One region of the Symmachiella macrocystis genome, then DNA from elsewhere that is predicted to be linked to it. Evidence: riboswitches for the same ligand, from Rfam matches in the RefSeq annotation. Region 1 holds a riboswitch; the other holds the start of a gene.
What was found. A riboswitch is a leader RNA that binds a small molecule or an ion and turns the genes downstream of it on or off. The one in region 1 is predicted to bind cyclic di-GMP.

Region 2: it holds a riboswitch for cyclic di-GMP, as region 1 does, so the genes downstream of both, CA54_RS17040 (Ig-like domain-containing protein) here and CA54_RS27310 (PKD domain-containing protein) in region 1, are expected to answer to the same signal.

Annotation. Positions count from the first base shown of each region.
Region 1 is NZ_SJPP01000003.1:998,102-1,005,778, forward strand. Features, by position in the region: gene CA54_RS27295 (sugar-transfer associated ATP-grasp domain-containing protein) at 1-341, shown strand, start outside; gene CA54_RS27300 (hypothetical protein) at 412-2,004, shown strand; gene CA54_RS27305 (diaminopimelate decarboxylase) at 2,032-3,360, shown strand; cyclic di-GMP riboswitch class I at 3,774-3,851, shown strand; gene CA54_RS27310 (PKD domain-containing protein) at 3,893-7,677, shown strand, end outside.
Region 2 is NZ_SJPP01000001.1:4,360,949-4,368,625, forward strand. Features, by position in the region: gene CA54_RS17040 (Ig-like domain-containing protein) at 1-3,450, opposite strand, end outside; cyclic di-GMP riboswitch class I at 3,662-3,739, opposite strand; gene CA54_RS17045 (aspartate aminotransferase family protein) at 4,213-5,562, opposite strand; gene ftsH (ATP-dependent zinc metalloprotease FtsH) at 5,645-7,663, opposite strand.

The DNA of each region.
Region 1 (7,677 bases):
GGGATGCGATGAAAGATCTCGTCATGCGAGGCGCAGCGGCGGTCCCCTCCTGCCACCTGCAAGGTTGGGATGTCGCACTGACTGATCAAGGCCCTGTGCTGATTGAACTGGAAGGCGACGGCGGCGATTCGATCATGGAACAACTCTGTTTCGATACTGGATTGCTGCAAGGCCGTTACCTGGACTTCCTGAATAAGGCCATGCTGCAACGCAAAGAAAACGCAAAATCCGCCAAACGCCGCTCACGCAAAAAGCTGTGGGCCAATCTCTCGCAGTTGAACATGAACGCACAACGCAGCGGCGACACGGAGAGTGAACCGACCACGACGCACAGTGCGTGAAACCACGGAAACCAACCGCGACTGGAAACGGACGTCTTACTTAGATTTGCACAGCACCAAAGAAGTACTCATGCATCCGAATACCAAAGCGCCGCTGGAAGAGCTTCTGGTTTCCGGCGGCGACAACCGTCTCAACCTGCTAGGCGGGGAACGGCTCAATAAATATGGATGCGGTCCGCAACCACGGTCCGTCGTTCCATTTGGATCGTGCACGAGTTCTTCTACTTCGCTCCGCGGTTATGCGAAAGCGATGCGAACATTGCGTATACTGCAGGGACAAGAGGACTTCGACACGGCGGTCTCCCAGTGCGCACAATCGATCCGCACACGACTGGCCGAACTGCTTGAGTTGAACGCCGACGTCGACATTGCCTTGGCCCCCTCGGGGACGGATGTCGAATTTCTTGCCGTCGCATTGGCGAGTGGGATTTCTAAGAAACAGATCGTCAACATCGTTGTCGGCCCGGGCGAAGTCGGCAGTGGAACCCCGTTGGCGGCCGGATGTTGTCACTATGACACCCAAACGCCCAATGGCCGCAGAAACAAACAGGGAACGCCGATTGACGACGAACTGGCGTCGCGCGTCAGCGTAAAAACCGTCGACATTCGCGGCGCTGGCGGACGGCAGTTGGAAGAATCAGAAATCAACGCCGAAGTCACCCAACTAGTCGTCGATTCCAGCAACGAAGATACGGTCGTGCTCTTGCACATCGTGGCCCACAGCAAAACCGGTGTCTTCGCTCCCAGCTATGCCTGTGTCGAGCGGTTACAAGCTGCCTTTCCTGAATTGGTTGTGGTCATCGATGCTGCTCAAGGACGCATCAGCCGCGCGGGATTGCGTGACGCGTTGGACCGCGGCTATCTGGTGATTTTTACAGGATCCAAATTTTACGGCGGGCCCCCCTTCTCCGGTGCGCTGCTCATCCCGCAGACGTTTGACGAAACCATCCAATCACTGGGCCAACTTCCGCAGGGATTCGGCGATTATTTTTCTGCCGCTGAAATGCCCGAACGGTGGACCGCCATCCGCGACGTACTGCCCAAGAAATCCAACCTCGGCGTTGTGCTGCGCTGGACAACCGCACTGGCGGAGATCGATGCCTACTACGCTGTGCCGGAATTGACGCGGGACTGGGTATTGAATTGCTTTGAAACCAAAGCCCTTCAGATCCTCGGCGAATCCTCAGTCTTCAAATTACTGCCAACCACTCCGGCTCCGCATGACGAAGAAATCGACCGTCCGTTAGAAGCGCGGACAACCGTCGTGGGCTTCTGGATCAAACCAGCGGGAGCGGAAAGCAATCTGGAGAAAACGGACCTGGCCCATCTGCATTACAATCTGAATCGCGACATCTCCGCTCAATACCCTGAATGGGACACGGACGTGACTTCGCAATGTTTCCATATCGGGCAACCGGTCAACCTCGGTACTGCCGGCTATATTCTGCGGGTTGCGATTGGTGGAGAGTTGGTTGTCCGCGTTGCGACCGACGCACGCTTGGGGCGTACATTCGACGAACGCTTGACTTGGTTGCAGCGGCAAATTATGAATCTGCGACGCAAAGTGGAATGCCTTGTTGGAGTGGATATCGACGCCGATTCGGCAATTCGCGATCCTGGCATGGAGCTGCCGCTCAAACTGCCTGCCGCCAACTTAAAATAAGTCTCTGAGTTTTGCGAAAGCGGACGGATGGATGCCTTCGGTCGCCGAATTTCATTGGACGAAGCTGCTGCCGTAGTGCAAGCCGCGCAGTTGCACGGACCGCTAGCTGACGCGCCATCCGCCATTTTTCACAACCTGCGTCTCATGCGGTCGCGGTTGGTCGAACTCCAATCAGCGTTCCCCCCCAACACGTTGCACGCGATTGCAATCAAGGCCAATCCAGTGTTGGAAATCCTCCGCACTGTCGTCCGCGAAGGCTGTGGGTTGGAGGCAGCTAGTCTTGAAGAAGTGCAACTCGCTCTCGCCGCCGGATGCCCGCCACAACGGGTGATCTTCGACTCGCCCGCAAAAACCACGGATGAAATCTGCCAAGCTTTGGACGCGGGTATTTATCTGAACGTCGATAACTTTGAGGAACTCCAGCGGATCGCCACCCAGTTGCAGACGCGTTCCTCGAACTCTGTGATTGGCCTGCGGGTGAATCCTCAAGTTGGCGGCGGTACAATCTCGCTGACAAGTGTTGCCAACACCGACTCCAAATTCGGCATTCCGCTCTCCACAAACCGGGCGGCGATTCTAGAAGCTTTTGCGACCCACGAATGGCTCAGCGGCCTGCACATCCATGTCGGATCGCAAGGCTGTGCCATGGGACTGCTGACCGACGCCATTACGATCGCCGACACGTTGCTCAAAGAAATCGAACAACACAGCGGCCGCGCGGTCACGCATCTCGATATCGGCGGCGGCTTGCCAACCGTGTACCAATCCGAATTGACCGCTCCCACGCCGGCCGAGTACGTCGCTGAGATCCGTAAGCGCGCCCCGGATGTTTTGTCTCCCACGCTGCAACGAATCACCGAATTTGGTCGCGCGGTCCAAGCCAATTGCGGATTCGCCGCCAGTCGGGTGGAATACTACAAATCCGCACAACAGATGGCGGTGATCCACCTCGGCGCGGACTTCCTGCTACGCCCCGTCTATCGCCCGGACGATTGGCCGCACGAGTTTTTTGTATTGGATGCACAGGGCCTTCCTAAAAAAAGTGACCTACGCCCCGTGACGATCGTGGGACCACTTTGTTTCGGCGGCGACATCGTGGCCCGTGACGCGCTCCTGCCTGCGATCGCAGCGGGCGATTGGATCGTCATCCGCGACGTTGGCGCCTATACGCTGAGCATGTGGTCCCGGCATTGCAGCCGCGGCATCCCAGCGGTCATCGGCTACGAACCTGATAGCCTGGAGGCCATGCGCGTCCTCCGGCCGGCCGAATCGCCGGAGGATATTGTGCGCTATTGGGGCAACGGCGAATATATTCGTAGCCACGAGCAAGACGAATGGTCAAACCTAGATTCGTGAGATGTGAACAACTTGCACGGTGTGATACGGCTGAAATCGTAGGACTGAGCATTGTGCTCTATTCCATGTTTTCGTCCGTACTTGACTCAATCCAGAAAGTCTGGTTAACTAACATCCCTTTCGGAAACCCCCTATTGTCAATAGGGCAAGCAGACAACCAAAACGAGACCTATCCCCACACGTTTTGAGGAGTGAGAGTCCTGCTAAATCAGTTGTTGTTGGGCCAGACAACATACACGGCGGGTGAAACCTCTTCGCCGCAATTCTCTGTCTAATATTCCGAGCAGCATCAGCGGGTTCTCTTTGACACGATGTCATTTATGAGACACGTTTGAATAGCAACAGCGTGTTGCCGCTTTTTGGTAACGCGCTGCTGTCATAAATACCGCGGGCTGCTGCAACTCCTCCAGAGCCTTCGATAAAGGCAAACCCGTCGTGAGGCGGGGACGCAAAGCCATGGGTCTCGCTCCAGAGATTGCCAGGTTCCCGAAAAGGTCGATCCCAACTCAAACCGGTTTGGAGGAATGCAGCCATGCTTTTCCGCGCACGATCAACTTCCACGTCCACGCAAACCCCTGAAGCGGACACTGCTTCGCTGCTCTCGCGTTTGATCGGCTGCGCACTTCCCAAGCAACTTCGGCCACGCAATTCGCGCTCCACCGATTCGTTGAAATTCGAGACGCTGGAAAGCCGTCTCGTCATGTCCGGCAGCCTTGAGCTGAATGGCGGGATTGAAGAGGACAATAACACAGGTCACCCTCAGTTATGTGGCTGTGGCTGCTGCGGCGCTGGATACTTCAACGAACTGAACACCCTCGAATTGAATTCGACCTCTGACGAATCAGGAGACGGAGAACAATTCCCGCTGGAAAGTCTGCCGTTGCTCTCCAGCAATTCCAACGCATCGGTGAAATTGTATCTGGATTTTGACGGACACTTCGAATCCAATTGGGGCTCCTATAGCAATATCACAACGCCGGCTTTTAGCCTGGATGGAGATTACAGCTCATTCAGTACCGCCGAAATCAATTCGATCACCGAAATCTGGCAACGCGTCTCTGAGGACTATGCCTCTTTCAACATCGACGTGACCACGATTGATCCCGGCGACTTCAGCAATGGAAATGCCCTGCGGGTGGCCATTGGCGGCAACAGTAGTTGGTACAGCAGCGGCGCGGGGGGCGTGGCCTACATCAATACGTTCACCAACTCCATCGTGAACACGGTCTACGTGTTTCCCGACAATCTGGCAAAAAACGCCAAATACATCGCCGAGGCATCATCGCATGAAGCGGGGCATGGGTTCGGGCTGAGACATCAAAGCACATATGACAACGGCGTTAGGACCAACGAATACAATCCAGGCAGCGGCGACTGGGCGCCGATCATGGGGGTTTCGTATTACAAAGCGCGGACCACTTGGCACGATGGCAATTCGACATCAGCCAATACGTATCAAGACGACATGGCGGTCATTGCGCGGGGGACAAACGGCTTTGGTTATCGGACCGACGATCATGGCGATATCAATTCGGCAACGACCTTGTCCTTCGCCGGCAATAATGCGACCGCTTCGGGTATCATCGAACGCATGAGCGATGAAGACGCGTTCTCCTTCTCGACAACCGGGGGGCAAGTGGACTTGTCCGTCAATGTCGCTGAAGTCGGCGCAAATCTGGACTCCGTCATCGAGTTGCGGACCGCATCCGGTCAACTGATTGCCACCGCCGACCCGTCGGGAAGCTACGGAGCTGTTATTTCGACCAATGTCGCCGCCGGTGATTATGTGCTGATCGTCCGTAGCACCGGTGAATACGGTTCGGTGGGACAATTCACGGTTTCGGCAACCCGCAGTGATTCCGCTTCGACGAACGAAATCTCGATTACTGGAAACACCTCGGTGGCAGCAGGCGAGTTGTACACGTTGAATCTCACAGAAGCCAATGCCCAATCCTCAACGATCAGCAGTTGGACCATCAATTGGGGCGATGGCAACATTCAGACCATCAATGGAAACCCCAGTACGGTCACCCACGTTTACGCCGAAGGTCCGAATGCGTTCAGTATTTCCGCAACCGCCACCGACGCCGCAGGCACCTACCAATCCAACACGTTGACGGTCGATGTATTCGATCCCGCACCGGAATTGGCGATTTCCGGTTCGAGCATTGTGGCAGAAGGTTCGACTTACGCACTAGGTCTCTCAGCCGATGGCAGTGGCGCAGCAACGATCACGGAGTGGACCATCAACTGGGGCGACGGCACGATCCAGACCATCAACGGCAATCCCAACTCCGCCAGCCACGTCTACGCCGATGGCACTGCTGCTTACACAATCCAAGCGACCGCCACCAACGCGACCGGCACATTTTCCGCCAACACGCAAGCCGTCACGGTGAACAACGTCGATGCCACGTTGAATATTTCCGGAAATAGTTCGGTTGGCGAAGGCATCACTTATACGCTGTTCCTTGCCTCCACTGACCCTGGTGCGGATACGATCAGTAGCTGGACGATCAACTGGGGTGACGGCACGATCCAAACGATTAACGGTGATCCGACTTACGCGACGCACGTCTACGTGGGCAGCGGACAGTATGCGATCTCTGCCACCGCTAGCGACGAAGATGGCAGTTACCTGTCAAACGCCGTGGCGGTTAACGTCCAAGAAGTCGCTCCGCAATTGAGTATCGCCGGCTCGGGAAACACTGCGGAAGGTTCGACCTACAACCTAACGCTCAATGCCGATGGCAGCGGTGCCGACACGATCTCGCAGTGGACCATCAACTGGGGTGACGGCACAATTGAGACAATCAACGGCAATCCCAACTCGGCAAGTCATGTTTACGCCGACGGTACTGCCGCCTTCACAATCCAAGCGACCGCCACCAACGCGGCCGGAACATTTTCCGCTAATAACCTGGCCGTCACGGTGAACAACGTCGACGCAACCTTGAACATTTCGGGAAACAGTTCGGTTGGTGAAGGCAACACCTATACACTGAACCTCTCCTCCACCGATCCCGGCGCGGACACGATCAATAGCTGGACGATCAACTGGGGTGACGGCACGATTCAAACGATCAACGGCGATCCGACCTACGCCACGCACATCTACGCGGGCAGCGGACAGTATGCGATCTCTGCCACCGCTAGTGATGAAGATGGTAGCTACCAGTCCAACGCCATGGCGGTAAATGTTCAAGAAGTCGCTCCGCAATTAAATATCTCCGGCTCAGGAAACACTGCCGAAGGTTTGTCTTACAACCTGACACTGAATGCCGATGGCAGCGGTGCCGACACGATCACGCAGTGGACGATCAATTGGGGCGACGGCACGATTGAGACGATTAACGGCAACCCCAACTCCGCCAGCCATGTCTACGCCGACGGTACTGCCGCCTTCACAATCCAAGCGACCGCCACCAACGCGGCCGGCACATTTTCCGCCAATACGCAGGCCGTCACGGTAAACAACGTCGACGCCACGCTCAATATTGTCGGCAACAGTTCGATCGACGAGGGCGAAACCTACACGCTGAGTCTCTCTTCCACTGATCCCGGTGCCGACACAATCAGCAGTTGGACGATCAATTGGGGTGACGGCACGATCGAAACGATTAACGGTGATCCCTCTTCTGCCACGCACCTCTACACCGGTGGTGGACAGTATGCGATCTCTGCTACCGCTAGCGACGAGGATGGCAGTTACCAGTCCAACGCTGTGGCGGTCAATGTCGTCGCGGACTTGGGTCCGGTGTTAAATTTCAACGACTACACAATCGACTCATATGCGGGACGCCAAGACAAGAACGGAACGGTGAGCATCGAAGATGAAGGAGCAACGCTAAGGCTGGTCGGCAACCTATGGAAAAGCATTGAGTTGCCCACGACGATCACAGCCGACACCGTGCTGGAATTCGATTTCCGCAGTTCGGCGCAAGGAGAAATCCACACTATCGGGTTCGACAACGATTTATCTCTCAGTCCAGAGTTCAGTTTCCAATTGTACGGAACGCAGAATTATGGATTCAGCGACTTTCGCAACTATGAGAATGACGCACCCGGCACGGTCCATTATCGCATCCCTGTCGGCGAATTCTTCACAGGAAGCATGCAGTGGCTGACATTTGGAAATGATCATGACGTCGCTGGCGCCGATGGAGAGAGCGTTTATTCCAACATCAAGATTTATGACTCGTCGGCAAGCGTATCAATCTCAGGATCGAACGTGAGTGACGAGGGTTCCGAGTACGTCTTGTCGCTCAACGGCGGCCAACAGATCGACCCCATTAGCAGTTGGGAAATCAATTGGGG
Region 2 (7,677 bases), on a different contig from region 1:
CGGCGCAGCGCTCTCGACAGGTTCCTGCGGGGCAGGGCCATGTTCGTAAACGCGGATGTTGGAAAAAACGACTTCTGAGCGGGGCCTGTAAACATCTTCATCATTGACGAAGAACAGATACTTCACGTATCCCTGGTAGAATTCCCCGATGGGAATGACGTAGTGCACTGTGCCATTGGTATTCGAGGAAGTGCGAAAATCTTGTCGTCCCCAGGTATCGCTACCGCGTAGTTGGAACGTGCGTGAAGAGCTATGGTACCAATCATTGTCAAATCCGATGCCGTGAATTTCTCCTTCACGCAGGATCCGCAGGTCGAATTCCAACACCGTTTCGCTGGTAATCGTCATCGGCATGCTGATACGTTTCCAGACGTTCCCGTCCAGACGGACTGCGTTTCCGTCTTTTTCCACCGATGCATCGCCATTGGCGTCTTGATTCCCAGCGTACGAACGAATCGGACGTTGGTCGAAGTTGACCTCCACGACATCGACATCAACGCCGTGTGACACCGAGCCATATTGTGAGCCGCCGTTCGCCGCCGTTGCTGTGATCGTATGTTGCCGGCCGCTGTTCTGGTAGATGTGCGTCAGGTAAGTGGGATTGCCGGCGACATTCTGAACCGTACCGTCACCCCAATCGACCGTCCAATTGGACACGGCCAATCCGTCGCGGGTGTCGAGTCGTAACACGTAATTTTCGCCGACCGAAGCTTCACTCTCGCCACTGAGCGAAGTGGCTGCCTCAACCGCTACCGTGACCTTACCCGTAGACTCATTATTGGGTATTCCGTCGGTCATTGTGTAGGTGAACGTCTCCGTGCCGTAAAATCCTGTGGCCGGGGTATAGACGAGATTTGTCCCGCCATTGGCAATGAAGATGGTCCCGCCCGCCGAGCCTTGGCTGACAGCGATAATTTCTAAGGGGTCTGAGACTCCCGTAGTTTTGCTGTCGTTGGCGAGGACGTCGAGAGTGACCGAACCATCCGCTTCATCGGCCGCAAACACGTCATCGTGAGCCGTCATCGACTCATAGACCTGCACGTTAGCAAACGTACTGACCGAATTCGGATTCGAAACGTCCTCGTCATTGATGAAGAAGAGGTATCGAACCTCTCCGGTATAAAACTGGCCGATGGGAATAACAATCCGCACCAATTCGGAGTCGTTGGTGTTGGGAACGCGAAAATCCTGCAATCCCCATGAGTCGGTCCCGGCGAGTTGAAATGCGCGGTGTTGGTCGTGGTGCAGGTCTGTGTCAAAACCAATTGCTGACAGTTCCGCCGCTCTGAGACTGCTGAATTCCAATTCCAGTACCGTGTCGACGGTGATCGTATAGTCGTAGTTAATGCGTTTCCAAACGTTACCTGTCAACTGCAGTGTTGAGCCGCCGTCGTAGACTGCTGCGTTTCCTGCTTTGTCTTGCCCTTGGCTATAACTATTGACGCTGAAACTATTGAAATTCAATGGGGGGTTGGTCTCTTCGACGACCTGCACGATCAAGTTATTGGCTGCATAGGTCCCGTCCTCGTCCGTCGCCGTGGCTGAAATTGTAAATTGTCCGTCGCTGTTGGCATAGGAGTGAGTGGCCGTCGAGGGGTCGCCGTTGATCTGCTCGATCGTGCCGTCCCCCCAGTTGATCGTCCAATGCGAAATTGTGTCGTTCCCGGAATCTGTCGACAACAGTCCGAGTGTGTACGTGCTGCCGCCTTGCGTTGTGCCGCTTCCTGAAATCTCCAGCGTGGCCGCTGCGTTTTGTACGGTGACATTTTTAGAAGCGGCGGTATAGGTTCCGAAGGAATTCGTCGCAGCAGCTTGAATTGTCACGACTGTTGTGCCGTCGGTGTAAACGTGGGAGACGCTGTTCGGGTTTCCGGAAACAACCTGGACCGTGCCGTCGCCCCAATTGATGGTCCAGTGTGTGATGGATGCTGCTCCATCACCCGCGGCCGAGAGCCCCAGTTGGAAGGAGTTTCCCTCGACGACATACGTCGCTCCGGATGTCGCTAGATCCGGGACGGGATCGAACACGTTGACTACATGGTTGTCGGCCGCAAAGGTCTCATCTCCGTCGGTCGCAGTCGCTTGAATCGTGAATTCACCCGTACCATCGGCATAAGTGTGCGTGACGGAGTTAGGATTCCCAGCGACGACTTGAATTGTTCCGTCGCCCCAATTGATCGTCCAACTTTGAATCGGGGACCCGCCTTCGACAACTTCATCGAGTTGCAGAGTATAGGTCTGATCTTCGGCGACAGAGGACTCACCGGAAATGGCAATCTCTGTAGCCACCTCAGCGCGCGAGGCGGATATCGTGTATTGTCCTACCGAGCCGTATTCCCCGGTGCTACGCACGACCAGCACGTAATTCCCACCATCGACAGTCGTCGAAATGGTCGCGCCAAAGTTATTGGACGGGTCGGCGGTCGCAATCAAGTCTCCCGCTTGCGTTCGCAATTCGAGAACACTGTCGAGGTTGGCCCCAACTTCGGCGACGTTCAATTGTAGTGTCAACTGCCCCGCGGCCGCCGTGAACGAGAAGGCGTCTTGATCGCTCATTTTCTCGAGGATACCCGACGCCGACGCATTGTTGCCGGTGAAGGAAAGCGTCGTTGCGGAGCCCAACCCGCCATGGTCGTCCGTGCGGTAGCCAAACCCGTTGGCGGCGCGGGCGATGACTTCCATGTCGTCTTGATAAGCGTTCGAGGAATATGTCGTGCCGTCGCTCCACGTGCTGCGCGTTTGGTAGTACGACGATCCCATGATCGGCGCCCAGCCGTTGCCGCCGGGATTGTATTCATGGGTTTTGGAGCCGTCGACGTACCTGCTTTGATGCCTGAGACCAAAACCATGCCCGGCTTCGTGGGAGGCTGCTTCGCCGATGTACCGGGCGTTTTTGGCAAGGTGGTCCGGAAAGACATATACGGTATTCACGACCGAATCGGTAAAGGAGTTGATGTAACCCAATCCGCCAACGGTGCCGCCATACCAACTGCTGTTACCACCGATTACGACACGCATCGCTTCTCCGTTTGCGAAGCTGCCAGGTTCGATGGTCGTCACATCAATGTTAAACGGTGCGAAGTCTTCAGAGACTCTCTGCCAGATTTCGGTAATCGCATCGATTTCAGCCGTGCTAAAACTGCTGTAATCGCCATCGATGCTGAATGCCGGCGAAGTGATGTTGCTGTAAGCGCCCCACTGGGATTCAAAATGCCCGTCAAAATCCAAGTACAATTTCACCGACGCCGTGGGGTTGCTGGAGAGCAACGGCAAACTGGCCAAGGGATATTGTTCACCATCCCCTGATTCGTCGGGGGTTGTGGTCGTTTCGATGGGGTCGAGTCCATGCAGATGGCCACCGACGCAACAACCACAGCCGCATCCGTGGGAATGGTTTGTTTCGTCATCATCGGTGTGCATGCCGCCATTCAAATCGAGGCTGCTGGACATGACGAGACGGGGTTCTAAAGTTTGAAACCCCAGTTGAAGCTTGTTAAGCGTGGGGAGGCGGCGCGAAGTTTTGGGAATGGAGTGACCCACAAGCCGCGCGAGAAGTGAAGAGGCTTCGGTGGCAAGGTTTGTGTTCGACTTCGAACGATCTCGAAACAGCATGGCTGCAATCCCAGAAACGTAAAACGCTATTCAGAAATGAATTGACCTCTTCGGTAGCCTGGCAATCTCTCGAACGAGACCCATGGCTTTGCGTCCCCGTCTCGCGACGAGTTTGCCTTTGTCGAAGGCCCTGGAGGAGTGCAGCAGCCCGCGGCAAATCTGTGGTTTCAACGGTCAGCAATTCTCGTAGCCACCGCCAGAAGGTCGACGTTTTATGTTCGACCAACTCTGCGTCAAATGGCATTCGAGAAAGCTAACCGCCATTGAAAACTTGTGTCACAAATCGCAGCGTGTCAAAGAGAAGCTGCCGGCGCCGGCTACTTTTGCCATAAGACTTGTCTTGCGTGCAAAGTACCCCAAGCAGCGCTGTTGCGACGCAACACGGCATGCAAGACAACGATGTGCATTGGCAACGTGGTGCAGTGTTTCTCGAACAGTGATGATGCGTGAGGGCAACATGACAAGCCATGTTGCAAATTGCGGACATGACTCCCGTAGGCGTGGCAATCGATACCATCGACCGCAGCAAAGCATCGATGACACGGCGGTCGTGATGACCATCAGTCACCGCTGGGCGGGATTTTCATGATTGACGGGCCGTCAGCGGACGATGCGGCGAAAGACATCCTGCGTCAGATCGGCTTCGAGGAGTCCATCGAGTTGGCCCGCATCCAGCCCCTGCTTGAGGAGCGAAAACGTTTCGCGGGCGGCCGCCGTAGTTTGGTCGAGTTCCGGATCCCCTTGGGCGGCATTGAGATAAAAAGAAGGGAAACCGTAGCAGCCCCGTTTGGCCATTTCCTGCACATAGAGCGTGGAGAGTTGTCGAGAAATGGTGGGATCATCGACTTCGAACTGCAGGTAGGGATGGACCGAAATTCCGCCGCAACGGACCGACAAACCGGTCTCGTCAGCGACCTCGTTCATCCGCGAGATAATCGAGCGGCCGAGATCCTGGAGGTACTCAGGGACGCCCCGGCGGCGGATCTCTCGCAAGGTAGTCAGAGCAGCACGAATTCCGATCAGGTCGCTCCAATAGGTGCTGGAAATGAACATTTGCGCTGCCGGTTCCATTACAGCGCGGCTGCCAACGACGGCTCCCATCGGGTAGCCGTTGGATATCGATTTGGCAAAAACGGCCATGTCGGGTTCGATGCCCAGATAGGGTTGCACACCGCCGACGCTTAAACGAAAGCCGGTAGAGACTTCATCGAAGATCAACACTGTACCGTGCTGCTCAGTGAGCGAACGGACCTGTTGCAAATAACCGGCCAGTGGTTCCTCGCTGCGAAGTGGTTCCATGATGACCGCAGCAACCTCCCCCGCGTGTTTCTCCAGGAGCGATTGCAACGACTCGGCATTGCCATATTCAAAGGGGATGGCGGTTCCGGCCAATGATTGCGGGACGCCAATCGGCTCGATGCCGGGGAACAGATGCGCATCCAATGTGGCATCGGCCGAAAGATTTGCCGCCAGATACCAATCGTGCCAGCCGTGATATCCACAAAACACAATCTTTTCCCGCCCGGTTGCTCCCCGCGCAATGCGAACAGCTATGGCGCACGCATCGCCTCCGCCTTTGGCATAACGGACCATCTCGGCACAGGGAATCGTGGCGACTAATTCTTCGGCCAGTTCGATTTCCAGCTCATGGTTAATCGAGTAGTTCAGACCGGATTCGATTTGTTTGCAGACGGCCGCATCGACGACCGGATCACAATAGCCGAGGATGATGGCGCCGATCCCGCTGACCCAATCGATGTACTCATGTCCGTCGACATCCCAAAACCTAGCCCCTTTGGCGCGAGTCGCATAGGCGGGTGAAACGCCCATGGCGGCTCGTGATGGCCGTCGGCTAACCAACTGTGTGGCACCGGGGATCAATTCTTCGGCGCGGGCGTAAAGCTCCATGGAACGAGGGACACGGCAAACCGTTTTGTCGATGGCGGACATCGAGATTCCTTAATTTTATACCCGTGTTTGAGCGACAAGCAGGCAGGGCAAGTGCTTCTGGATGTGATGTCCGCCCCCGCCTTCAACCCCCTTCGGCTGGTTGAGACGGTAGGTCGTTGTCCTGTTCCGACTCGGTCACCTTGGGGACGGGGTTGCGGGCGTGGGTTCCCGGTTTGATTTGCGGGCCGATTTTGTGTTCATCCAGAATGGCCTGCAATTGATCGGTGTTCATGATTTCATTTTCGAGCAGCTCACGAGTCATGTGTTCCAAGACTTCGCGGCGTTCTTTGATGATGTCATGCGCCGTCCGATTTGCCTCATCGACGATGCGTTTGATCTCCAAATCAATTTCGCGAATCGTCTCCTCACTGTGGGCACGCTCGGTCGAGGCTCCAAATCCCGAAGCCAGAAACGGGGAGCGGTTGCTCACGTGATAATTCACACGCCCCAATTTGGGACTCATACCGAATTCGGTAACCATCCGTCGAGCTAAGTCAGTGGCACGTTCCAGATCGTTTTGAGCACCGGTCGACGTTTCTTGGAAGATCGTTTCTTCGGTGGCGATTCCGCCAAGGAACACACAGATCCGGTTGAATAATTCGGACTGCGTGACCAAATGCCGTTCTTCATCCGGATGCTGCAGCGTGTATCCCAGTGCCGACATGCCACGGGGGATGATGGAAATCTTGTGAACCGGATCGGTATGCGGCAGGCAGCAGGCGACGAGTGCGTGACCGCATTCGTGGTAGGCGACACGCTGTTTTTCTTCCGGGGTGATGATCCGCGTCTGTTTTTCCAGTCCGGCGATCACCCGTTCAATGCCCTCTTCGAACTCGGCCATCCCTACGGAAGTTTTGTTTTTGCGAGCGGCCAATAACGCGGCCTCGTTGACAAGATTGGCCAAGTCCGCGCCGACAAACCCCGGCGTCATGCGGGCGACCCGTTCTAAGTCGACGTCATCACCCACTTTGATTTTCACGATATGCACTTTGAGAATCGCTTCGCGGCCCTTAAAGTCGGGACGATCGACCAGCACGTGGCGGTCAAAGCGGCCGGGCCGCATTAACGCGGGATCCAGCGTTTCGGGCATGTTGGTCGCGGCCATTACAATCACGCTTTGGTCGGAGTGAAAACCGTCCATCTCGACCAACAGCGCGTTGAGTGTCTGTTCGCGTTCATCGTGCCCACCGGGCGCACCGCTGCCGCGGACTTTACCCAAGGCATCGAGTTCGTCGATGAAAATAATCGATGGCGACTTGGCGACCGCTTGTGCGAACATGTCCCGCACCCGTGAAGCACCCACGCCGACAAACATCTCGACGAAATCCGAGCCGGACAAACTAAAGAACGGCACACCCGCTTCGCCCGCTACGGCTTTGGCCAGCAAGGTCTTTCCCGTTCCCGGAGGACCGACCAGCAAAACGCCGCGGGGGATCCGTCCGCCCAAGGCTTGGTATTTGGCGGGGTTTCGTAAAAACTCGACCACTTCGCGGAGTTCATCCGCAGCTTCATCAATCCCGGCGGCATCTTCAAACGTGACTTCAAGATCTTCCTGTGCGTAGAACCGTCCGCGGCTGCGACCGAACGACATCGCCGTTCCGGCGCCTCCCATGCGGCGGAAGAAGAACATCAGCAACAGAAACAGGATAATCAAGGGGAGGAAGACCATAAACATCCCCCGCCATTCCGACGGCGGAGGCTCATACGCGAAGGGAATCCCCTTGGATTCCAGCAACTTTTCTAAACGGTCGCTGGCCATGTCCGACTGTGCGTTGATGGGGATGTAAAACTTTTTCGGAATCGGAGGTTTTCCGTCTTTGGGATCAGGACGATCTTGAAAGCGGATGAATTCTTTGCCGATCGTCAGATTGTGGATGTTTGTGGCATCCAGGCGATCTTTTTGATCCTCGCCTTTGTTGATCGCGGTAAGAAATGCACTGTAGTCCATTTCCTGGCTACTGTTATTCCGCTCGACGATCGTAACCATCAGCAGAATCACGACGATGAAACCCAAAATGTACCAATGCAAATTGCTGGATTGAGGGCGTTCGGGGCGGCTTGGTCCGCGTTTATCCGGCGATTTCGTCGGTTTATCAGTCATGAGATCTCGATTTT